One region of the Staphylococcus pseudoxylosus genome, then DNA from elsewhere that is predicted to be linked to it. Evidence: predicted binding sites of a transcription regulator. Region 1 holds the regulator's gene; the other holds the start of a gene.

What was found. Region 1 encodes LexA, which represses DNA repair genes until DNA is damaged. Its sites were predicted from a motif close to CGAACATATGTTCG; they were not measured.
Region 2: uvrB (excinuclease ABC subunit UvrB) is a predicted target of LexA. The motif match lies at 3,554-3,567, and genes of this name have one in related genera.

Annotation. Positions count from the first base shown of each region.
Region 1 is NZ_CP085024.1:1,666,648-1,672,667, reverse strand. It holds gene rpsN (30S ribosomal protein S14) at 128-397, shown strand; gene guaC (GMP reductase) at 588-1,565, shown strand; gene LG295_RS08010 (CAP-associated domain-containing protein) at 1,601-2,599, shown strand; gene lexA (transcriptional repressor LexA) at 2,796-3,419, opposite strand; gene sosA (DNA damage-induced cell division inhibitor SosA) at 3,562-3,795, shown strand; gene LG295_RS07995 (DUF896 domain-containing protein) at 3,923-4,171, shown strand; gene tkt (transketolase) at 4,248-6,020, shown strand, end outside.
Region 2 is NZ_CP085024.1:2,227,431-2,233,450, forward strand. It holds gene uvrA (excinuclease ABC subunit UvrA) at 1-1,418, opposite strand, end outside; gene uvrB (excinuclease ABC subunit UvrB) at 1,424-3,406, opposite strand; gene LG295_RS10750 (CsbA family protein) at 3,725-3,955, opposite strand; gene LG295_RS10755 (YfbR-like 5'-deoxynucleotidase) at 3,961-4,602, opposite strand; gene LG295_RS10760 (CHAP domain-containing protein) at 4,944-5,900, opposite strand.

The sequences.
Region 1 (6,020 bases):
GAATGATTACGTTTTAAAATTTTAGCATATAAAGAAAATAATTTCAAATACTTTTAAGTTGAAATATAAAGTGAGTATGTTATTATTTAAAACGTAATGATTACGATTTATAAGGAGAGTTAGAACAATGGCAAAAAAATCAAAAATAGCTAAAGAACAAAAAAGAGAACAATTAGTTGAATCATATTATGAGTTACGTAAAGAATTGAAAGCTAAAGGTGATTATGAGGCTTTAAGAAAATTACCGAGAGATTCATCACCTACAAGATTAACACGTCGTTGCAAAGTTACAGGAAGACCAAGAGGTGTATATCGTAAGTTTGGAATGTCACGTATTGCATTACGTGAACATGCACATAAAGGGCAAATCCCAGGCGTTAAAAAAGCAAGTTGGTAATTTACGACCTAAGTCCATTTACATTTAGTTTAAAACAATGTATATTATCTATTGGTAAAGATAAATAATAAGTTATTGTTCGGGAATTTTGGTAAATATAACTATTATTCTCTATATAATTATTGAATACATCATGAAAATCTTACCATTAAATATATGTTTTATTAAAAATGTTAGGGGTTTGTTAACAATGAAAATTTTTGATTATGAAGATATCCAACTAATACCGAATAAATGTATTGTAAATAGTCGTTCTGAATGTGACACGACAGTTCAATTTGGCCCAAAAAGTTTTAAATTACCAGTCGTTCCAGCAAATATGCAAACTGTAATGAATGAAGAATTAGCTGAATGGTTTGCTGAAAATGATTATTTCTATATAATGCACAGATTTGATGAAGCGGCACGTATCCCATTTACTAAGAGAATGCATGAAAAAGGTTTGATTGCATCAATTTCTGTAGGTGTTAAAGAACGTGAATTTGATTTTGTAGAGCAATTAGCTAATGAAAAAGTAATTCCAGATTATATTACAATTGATATTGCACATGGTCATTCAGATTCTGTAATCAATATGATTAAACATATTAAACAACATATTCCTGAAGTATTTGTAATTGCAGGTAATGTTGGTACTCCAGAAGGTGTACGCGAATTAGAAAACGCTGGCGCAGACGCTACCAAAGTTGGTATTGGACCAGGAAGAGTTTGTATAACTAAGATTAAAACAGGATTTGGTACAGGCGGTTGGCAATTATCAGCATTAAATCACTGTAGTAAAGCGGCAAGAAAACCAATTATTGCTGATGGTGGTATTAGAACGCACGGTGATATTGCTAAATCTATACGTTTTGGTGCATCTATGGTAATGGTCGGGTCATTATTTGCTGCACATGAAGAGTCACCTGGTGAAACAGTGGAATTAGATGGTAAATTATATAAAGAATATTTCGGTAGCGCCTCTGAATTCCAAAAAGGTGAACATAAAAATGTAGAAGGTAAGAAAATGTTTGTTGAACACAAAGGTTCATTATCTAATACATTGATTGAAATGCAACAAGACTTGCAAAGTTCAATTTCATATGCGGGTGGCACTGACCTTAAATCACTAAGAAAAGTAGATTATGTAATTGTAAGAAACTCAATTTTTAACGGTGATAGAGACTAATATATTAGTAGGTGTAAAAAATTAGAAAATTATTCTTGTATGTACTTATTTTATTAGTAGTTATTCTTGTCATACCAATCAAAGAAACAGAACCAATGATTACAGTACAACAGCAATTAAAGGATAAAGTTGCCGATTGGTCTTCATCAAAAACAACTAATGAAGATGCGTTGAAAGTACCTAGTAAACAAGAATTTGCAGTTAACAATATTCAAATGAATATGACTAGAAGCGCTGTAGAAGAAAAGCTAGGTAGTTCCCAACGTGTCACATCAAATGAATATGGTACAAATTGGCACACGTATTATTCGGATGGTTATAGAGGATTTGTGATGGTTAGTTATATAGATGATAAAGTAAATGCGCTATATAGTAACCAAAACGTTATATCATCTAAATCAAAAATTAAATATGGTACACCTAAAGATAAGGTAAGGGACCGTTTAGGTAAACCTATTACTGATAAGCAAAAAGGTCATGTGAAATTTGATGTTCAAGATGATGAATTTGATAATTTTCATAAAGACAAAATATATACAACGACTTTTTATGATAAACATGAGAGCAATAACTTAACAGCACTATTACAAGTTAGTGAAAAAATGGAAAACCGACTACAACAACAATATGGCGCGCCATCTGAGGGGTTAGCTCAAAGCTTTGAATTGCAAAACTTTGATTTAGTTAATTCAGAACGAGTGCAGCATGAGTTAGAGCCACTTAAATATTCTACTAGTATTTCTGATACAGCTAGAAAACACAGTAAAGATATGGCTGAACATAATTATTTTGATCATAATAATTTATCAGGCGATACGCCATTTGATCGTATGGAAGCTGACGGACACGATTTTAATGCAGCAGGTGAAAACTTGGCGTATGGTCAAACAAGTAGTATTTATGCTCACCAGGGCCTAATGAATTCATTAGGACATAGAAAGAATATTCTTAAGAAAGAATTTAATACACTTGGTGTAGGTGTTGACTTTAATAAGGATCGTCAGCCTTATTGGACAGAAAATTATACTGGATAATGTTTAGGGCTGTTGTGAGAGGGTATCTTTTATCATGTGAGGATGAAAAGTTATGACAACAAACAAAAAAGACGAAACAGAAGATATACTTGAAAAAGTAAAAGACGTTTTAGAGAAAAAAGATGAAAAAAGAGAGGGTGCGCGATGAGCGCATCCTCTTTTTTTGAGAGTGTTAGCATTAGAGTCGAAATATCAATTACATTTCTCTAAATAATCCAACCACTTTTCCTAATACGGTTACATTATCAAGATAAATTGGTCCCATTGTGCTATTTTCCGGTTGCAAACGATAGCGCGTTTTTTCTTTATAAAAACGTTTAACAGTCGCTTCATTCTCTTCTGTCATCGCAACGATAATATCGCCGTTCTCTGCAATAGTTTGACTTCTTACGATAACTTTATCTCCATCAAGAATACCAGCTTCAATCATACTATCACCAACAACGTTTAAGATGAATATATCACTATTGTGGGTTGAAGTGAAATGTTCTGGTAATGGAAAGTATTCTTCAACATTTTCAACCGCAGAAATAGGTACACCTGCAGTTACTTTCCCTATAACAGGAACGTGGATTGTTTCTTCCATATTAATAGATTCACCTAATTGTTCTGACACAATTTCAATGGCACGAGGCTTAGTTGGGTCTCTTCTAATGTAACCTTTTTCCTCTAATCTAGATAGATGGCCATGAACTGTTGAACTAGAGGCTAATCCAACAGCTTCTCCAATTTCTCTAACGCTTGGTGGATACCCTTTGGATTGGACGGTTTGCTTGATATATTCAAAAATTTCATTTTGTCGTTTAGTTAACTCTCTCATAATAGGCACTCCCTAATTTAATTTAACTTAATTATAGCATGCTTATCGCGTTTTTACAAACGTTTGTTCGTTTGGTTGTTGACACAGAACAGATGTTCTGATAAAGTAACTATACAAACAAACGTTCTAGGAGTGGTTATGAATGATGAAGAACTATAAATCGCAAATAAAGTCTTATATTATAGTTTTGGTAGTGACAATGGTGCTTTGCGCCTTATTTATATTAAGTGCTCACAATAGTGCAAATTCAGAACAGACGTACGAAATGACTGACCATCAAATGACAAGCCAATCAGTAAATGGCGAACAGAGTAATGATGAAACTAAACTACAAAGCGAACAAACTTCACAGCAAGTGATGGCAGCTGTTCACTAATAGTTTTTAGTGGCGTAAACTTTAGTGAATAGAAATGTTAATATAATGGTGTTTTTGTGAGCGAAACAATTTAGTTTCGTTCATTTTTTTGTTATATTTTTTATATAAATAATATCGGAGGTTTATTATGGCTGATAAAGACGGTGTAGATTTACAACGCATCAATGAATTAGCAAAAAAGAAAAAAGAAAAAGGATTGACTGAAAAAGAAGCTAAAGAACAATCTAAATTGAGAAAAGCTTACTTAGATTCATTTAGAGAAAAATTTAAGCAGCAAATTGAAAGTACAAGAGTCATAGATCCTGAAGGAAACGATGTAACGCCTGATAAAGTGAAAAATATATTAGATTCTAAAAATAAAGAAGATAAAAACTAAATCAATTTTTTGTTAAATAGATACCAAATAAGGTATAATAAGATAGAAACTTGCTAGAAGAAAGGAAGTCATTTAGATGAATAAAGAAAAAGATCAATTAGCGGTAGATACGATTAGAGCACTAAGTATCGATGCAGTTGAACAAGCAAATTCAGGACACCCTGGATTACCAATGGGCGCTGCTCCTATGGCATACACATTATGGACACGTCACTTGAATTTTAATCCCCAATCAAAAGATTTCTTTGACAGAGATCGTTTTGTATTATCAGCTGGACATGGTTCTGCGTTATTATATAGCTTATTACATGTTTCAGGAAGTTTAGAATTAGAAGAATTAAAAGAATTTAGACAATGGGGTTCTAAAACACCAGGACATCCTGAGTTCAAACACACTGATGGTGTAGAAGTTACAACTGGTCCACTTGGACAAGGTTTTGCTATGTCTGTTGGTATGGCTATGGCTGAAAAGCATTTAGCAGGTAAATTTAATAAAGAAGATGCTAAAGTAGTTGACCATTACACATATGTACTTGCTTCAGATGGTGACTTAATGGAAGGTATTTCTCACGAAGCAGCTTCATTAGCAGGGCATAACCAATTAGACAAATTGATTGTTTTATATGATTCAAATGATATCTCACTAGATGGAGATTTAAATAAAGCCTTTTCTGAAGATGTTAAGGGTCGTTTTGAAGCCTATGGTTGGAAACACATTTTAGTTGAAGAAGGTAATGATTTAGACGCAATTGATAAAGCGATTGAAGAAGCTAAATCTCAAGATGTACCAACAATTATTGAAATTAAAACAATTATTGGTTATGGTGCGCCTAATAAACAAGCTTCACATGGTGTTCACGGTGCACCTCTTGGTGAAGATGAAAGAAAATTAGCGCTTGAAAACTATGGTTTAGACCCTGAAAAACGTTTCAATGTTCCAGAAGAAGTTTATGAAATTTTCCAACAAAGTATGTTGAAACGTGCTAACGAAAAAGAAGAAGCATGGAATAAACTTGTTGAAGAATATAGTAATAAATATCCTGAATTAGCTGAAGAATTTAAATTGGCTATCAGTGGTAAATTACCAGAAAACTATAGAGATGAGTTACCACACTTTGAAGCTGGGCATAGTGGTGCTTCACGTGCTGACTCTGGTGAAGTAATTCAAACTTTAAGTAAAACTGTACCTTCATTCTTTGGTGGTTCAGCTGACTTAGCTGGTTCAAATAAATCAAATGTCAAAGATGCGACAGATTTTGATAAAGATACACCAGAAGGTAAAAATATTTGGTTTGGTGTTCGTGAATTTGCAATGGGTGCTGCAGTGAATGGTATGGCTGCACATGGCGGTTTACACCCTTATGGCGCAACTTTCTTCGTGTTCAGTGACTACCTAAAACCAGCATTACGTCTTTCATCAATCATGGGATTAAACTCAACGTTTATCTTTACACATGATTCAATTGCAGTTGGGGAAGATGGTCCTACACATGAACCAATTGAACAATTAGCTGGATTACGTGCCATTCCAAACATGAATGTTATTCGTCCAGCGGATGGTAACGAAACTCGTGTAGCTTGGGAAGTAGCATTAGAATCTGAAAATACACCGACATCACTTGTATTAACGCGTCAAAATCTTACTACTATGGATTTACCGAAAGAAACTGTAGAAGAAGGCGTACGTAAAGGTGCATATGTCGTATTCGAATCAGACAAAGAGCCAGAATTCTTATTATTAGCTACTGGTTCTGAAGTTAACTTAGCAATTGAAGCGGCTAAAGATTTAGAAGCACAAGGTAAAGGCGTACGTGTTGTTTCTATGCCAAACTGGAATGCGTTCGATCAA
Region 2 (6,020 bases), 560 kb from region 1:
ACGTTATATAAGAATTCTAATCTTGAATTGATTTCTTTTAAGATTTGGTTAGCAATTTTTCTATCTTGTTCAGACAGCTCTATATGTTCATAACTATGCAATGCTTCTTTGATAGATTGTTCAACGACATCACCAATATTTTTCCCTGCAATATAAACAGATAATGCTTCACGACTTAATCGTTTACCGTGACAAGTTTCACATGGCAATTCAGTCATGTATTTACTCATCATTTCTCTTACTAATTCAGATGGAGAATCATGATATCTTCTATTGATGTTATTGATTACACCTTCGAACTCCATTGTACGTTTGCGTGTTTGGCCATTACGTTGTGTGAAGGTAAATTCAATTTCTTTGCCTTTTGAACCATTTAAAATAATATCTTTTTGCCGATCTGTAAGCTTGTTAAAAGGCTTATCCATATTTATTTTAAACACTTCACAAACGCGATTTAACAATGTTGGATAATAATCAGAACTTGATGATTCCCAAGCAACAATAGCGCTTTCATTTAATGTTTTATTAGCGTCAGGAACTACTAAATCTAAATCCACAGTCAGTTTTTGACCTAAGCCATCACAGGTTGGACAAGCACCAAATGGACTGTTAAAACTAAACATACGTGGTTCCAATTCTCCAATTGAAAAACCACAAATTGGACAAGCATGATTTTCTGAGAATTTTAATTCTTCACCGTCAATGATATCCACAATGAGGCTACCTTCAGAAAGTTGCAATGCTGTTTCGATAGAGTCTGCCAAACGTGATTCAATACCCTCTTTAACAACTAAACGGTCGATGACTACTTCGATAGTATGGTTTTTATTTTTATCTAATGCAGGTACTTCATTTACATCAGTTATTTCACCATCTACTCTTACACGCACATAACCTTTTTTACTAATATCATCAATTAACTTCTCTTGGGCGCCTTTTCTATGTGTAATCACTGGTGCGAGAATTTGAATCTTAGTACGTTCTTCTAATTTCATGACTTGATCGACCATTTGTTGTACTGTTTGTGATTCTATTTCAATACCATGATTAGGGCAAAATGGTTTCCCTATACGTGCATAGAGTAATCTAATATAATCATAAATTTCAGTTACAGTCGCAACAGTAGATCTTGGATTTTTGCTCGTTGTTTTTTGATCTATTGAAATAGCTGGAGATAAGCCTTCTATCGTGTCTACATCTGGCTTATCCATTTGTCCTAAAAACTGTCTCGCATAGGCACTTAATGATTCTACATATCTACGTTGTCCTTCAGCATATATTGTATCAAATGCTAAAGATGATTTACCTGAACCTGAAAGTCCGGTCATAACTATAAGTTTGTCTTTAGGTATTTCTATATCAACATCTTTTAAATTATGGGCACGTGCCCCTTTTACTACAATGGATGGTTGCTTCATTTGTGTCACCCTTCTGCTTTTAATTCAAATAACATATCCCTAAGCTCTGTAGCTTTTTCGAAATCTAAATCTTTCGCCGCTTTCTTCATTTCTTTTTCTATATTTGCAATTGTCTTTTCGCGCTCTTTTTTCGTCATCTTCTTAGGAACTTCCGTTTGTTGCTGGTCATTAGTTTCATCGTTATCAACAGTAGCACTAATCACATCATGTATTTTCTTATTAATAGTCATAGGTGTAATGTTATGTTTTTCGTTATATGCTTCTTGGATTGTACGACGTCTTTCTGTTTCGTCTAACGCATAACGCATAGAGTCAGTAATTTTATCCCCATACATAATAACTTCACCACGACTATTACGTGCAGCACGTCCAATTGTTTGAACAAGTGATCTTTGTGAACGCAAGAATCCTTCTTTATCTGCATCTAATATCACTACGAGAGATACTTCTGGTATATCAATACCCTCTCTTAATAAATTAATTCCGACTATGACATCATATGTGCCCATTCTCAAGTCGCGAATAATTTCAATTCGTTCTAGTGTTTTAATTTCTGAGTGTAAATAATTAACTTTTACTCCCGCTTCTTTCAAATAAGTTGTTAAATCCTCACTCATTTTTTTAGTTAAAGTAGTTACTAGCACGCGTTCATTTCGATCAATACGATCTTGAATTTCTCCAATTAAATCATCGATTTGATTTTCTGTTGGTCGAACTTCAATCTTAGGATCCAATAAACCTGTTGGTCGGATAATTTGCTGTACCATTTCATCTGTATGTTCTAATTCAAATGGACCTGGTGTAGCTGATACATAAACTAATTGCTTAGTCTTCTCTTCAAATTCTTCAAATTTTAGTGGTCTATTATCTAAAGCACTGGGCAAGCGAAAACCATGGTCTACCAGTACTTGTTTACGAGCGCGGTCACCATTATACATCCCTCTAATTTGCGGTAATGTAACATGTGACTCGTCAATCATTACTAACCAATCATCACCAAAGTAATCTAGAAGCGTATAAGGTGTTGAACCTGTTGGTCGTAAAGTTAGATGAACGGAATAGTTTTCTATACCTGAACAAAAGCCCATTTCTCGCATCATCTCTAAGTCATAATTCGTACGTTGTTCTAAACGTTGTGCTTCTAGCAATTTATTTTCTGAACGTAGTTCAGTCAAACGTGCTTCTAATTCATTTTCAATTCTTTGGATGGCTAATTTCATTTTTTCTTCTCGTGTTACGAAGTGTGAGGCTGGGAATATCGCAAAATGGTCTCGTTCCCTTAATACTTCGCCTGTTAAATAGTTCACCTCACGAATACGATCTATTTCATCACCAAAGAATTCTACTCTTATACACATTTCTTCTCTTGAAGCTGGGAAGATTTCTACTACATCACCTCTAACGCGGAACGTACCACGTCTAAAATCAATATCATTTCTTGTATATTGCACGTCAACCAATTTTTTCAGTAATTCGCTTCTATCCATTTCCATGCCAACTCGCACACTTACGACTAAATCACGATACTCTTCTGGATTACCCAAGCCATATATACAGCTGACACTAGCTATGATAATAACATCATCTCTTTCAAATAATGCACTAGTTGCTGAATGTCGTAATTGATCTATTTCATCATTAATGGAGGCATCTTTTTCTATAAAAGTATCAGTCGATGGCACGTAAGCTTCTGGTTGATAATAATCATAATAACTGACAAAATATTCCACTCTGTTTTCAGGGAAAAACTCTTTAAATTCGCTATATAACTGTCCTGCTAGTGTTTTATTATGTGCGATAATTAACGTAGGTTTACCCACTTGTTTAATGACGTTACTCATCGTAAAAGTTTTACCTGTCCCTGTAGCCCCAAGTAACGTTTGATGTCTTTTTCCTTCATTGACACCATTTACAATTTTTTTAATGGCTTCTGGTTGATCTCCTTGAGGCTCAAAATCAGAATGCAATTTAAACGGATAATGTTCCATATTATAACCCTACCTCCTATATCATTTCTAACGCTTAAAACCTATTTAAAATCTTTATATTAGGCTATATACATTGTTTTTTGGCGTAATATTTTCCGAAGGTGCTTATACTCGTTACATATTTTAACAGATTAACAAAGACAAAAGCAAACATTTGTTCGTTTTAATTAATCTTGTTCTATATAAATAAAAACAAACATAGTCACTCTACCATGTTTGCATAAATTTGCATTATAATCATATTCTTAATTATCTCAAGCCATATAATTATAAAGCGCTTATTAAATTATAGCAATTAGGTTGCTCAATACTTACTTTTCAATCGTCTTCTTTTTTGTGCAATTCTAATTGATCAATAATGAGATATCCTGCCAACATAGACACTACATCTATAAAAATAATCCATTCACTATGGAAGAATCCTTTTTGTACAGATGCGCCTATAATAACTAATGTCAGGATTGTTCCTACCCATTTATTTCTCGTTAATACACTAAACAACACAACAAATATACAAGGAAAAAAGGCCGCAAGCGCATACCAAATCATTCCATTCACCCGTTCCTATTATTTAAAATAGCCATGGTTGTTTCTCGTAATTCAGATTTTGGAATGAACTTTTCCGTCAACATTTCAGGAATGATATTTTCTATAAAATCTTGAACCGAGCTAAGGTGATCAAATTGCATTATTGTCTCTAATGACATTTCATATATTTCAAAGAATAGTTGTTCTGGATTACGTTTTTGAATTTCTCCAAATGTTTCATATAATAAATCTATTTTATCAGCTACCGAAAGTAATTGACCTTCTAACGAATCGTCCTTACCTTCTTGTAGTCTTTCTCTATAGATAGCTTGATATGGTTCTGGAATCTCTTCATTTATAAAATGATCTACCATTTCCTCTTCAACTTGTGAGAATAATTTCTTTAGTTCTCCGCTAGCATACTTTACAGGCGTTTTAATATCTCCTGTGAATATTTCCGCGAAATCATGGTTTAATGCCTTTTCATATAAGCTTTTCCAATCCACTTCATTCCCATGATACTCTTCAACAGTGCCTAAATATTGAGCTATTTTAGTCACCTTGAATGAGTGGGCAGCGACGTTATGCTCGAAATACTTAAATTTACCTGGCAATCTAATTAATTTTTCTAAATCAGATAAGCGTTTAAAATATTGATGTACTCCCATGACATCGCCTCCTAGTTTATTTAATGAATCATTATACTTGTTTTTATAATATCACTCAACAAATAAAATGTCTTACCAATATCCTTAAAAATAATTATTTATTTGTATTATAAACATACTTCTTTAATTAATATAACGAGGGAGTGGAACAGCGAAATCATATGACGCTACAATGATTTCGTTGTCCCACTCCCATGAACACAGCTTTCAACTTAATTAGTCATTTCTTCTACATTCATTTCATCAAATTTACATAGTTAGTTTACGATTTCACTCATTATCTTATAAAACAAGATATCAGCATATTTGTTCTAACTTCAAACTGAAAGCTCTAGTATTAATTAGTGAATATAGTTATATTGTCCTGTATTGTGAACTGTTCTATAAGATTTTTGTCCTACGCCTTGCCAGTTCATTTCTGACACAAGAATAGACCCATCTGAATTTTTACGTTCCACTACACCTACATGCCCATAGTTACCAGCATTACTTTGGAAAATAGCTCCAACTTCTGGCGTGTGATTTACTTGATAGCCATTTTGACGAGCTGCTGAAGCCCAATTATTCGCATTTCCCCATAAATTACCAACAGATTTTCCTAATTGTTGGCGTCTATCGAAAGCGTAATATGTACACTGTCCCCATGTGTAATAGTTATTGCCATTTGAAGCTTGTTGTACTGGGCTATATTGTTCGTTAGATCCCACATTACTATCAACATGCATTTGTTGATTGTTTTGACCTACATCTTGTGTGTTAACGTTTGACCACGTTTGTGGTGCAATAGATGCCATATGTGTTGATGTTGATGTTGTAGCACGATTTGGTGTTGATTGTTCATTAATTGCTTCATTGTAATTACCGTCTGAGATATTACTTTGCCCTTCGATTTGCTCGTTAAACATTTGTTGTATTTGATTATTTAAATGTGCTGAACCTTTCTCAGAAACTGCGATAAGTTGACCAGGATATATCACGTCTCCTAAATTTGGGTTCAATTGAACAAGTTGTTCAACCGTCAATTGATGTGCAGTTGCGATACTTTGAATTGAATCTCCAACTTTTACTTCTACAATATCATTGTCTGGAAGCACTAATTTTTCTCCTGCTTGAACATACGCTCTATTATCTATTTGATTTAAATTTTGAATTTCAGTAGTTGATGTTGCAAATGCTTGAGCTATATCTGTTAATTTAGCATTTTCCTTCACTGTATGGATTTGGTCTGCTGATGCGATACCATTTATACCAAAAAACATTGCTGCCGTTGTTATAGAAAATGTTAAGCCTTTCTTCATTACATCTTTCATCCTTTGCTGTCTTAATTTTAATCAAGAATAATATAGCACATAACCCATAGACATTTGTCTTTGTTATTATACTGTAATACAACAGTCAACTTTCTATTTTAACGAACT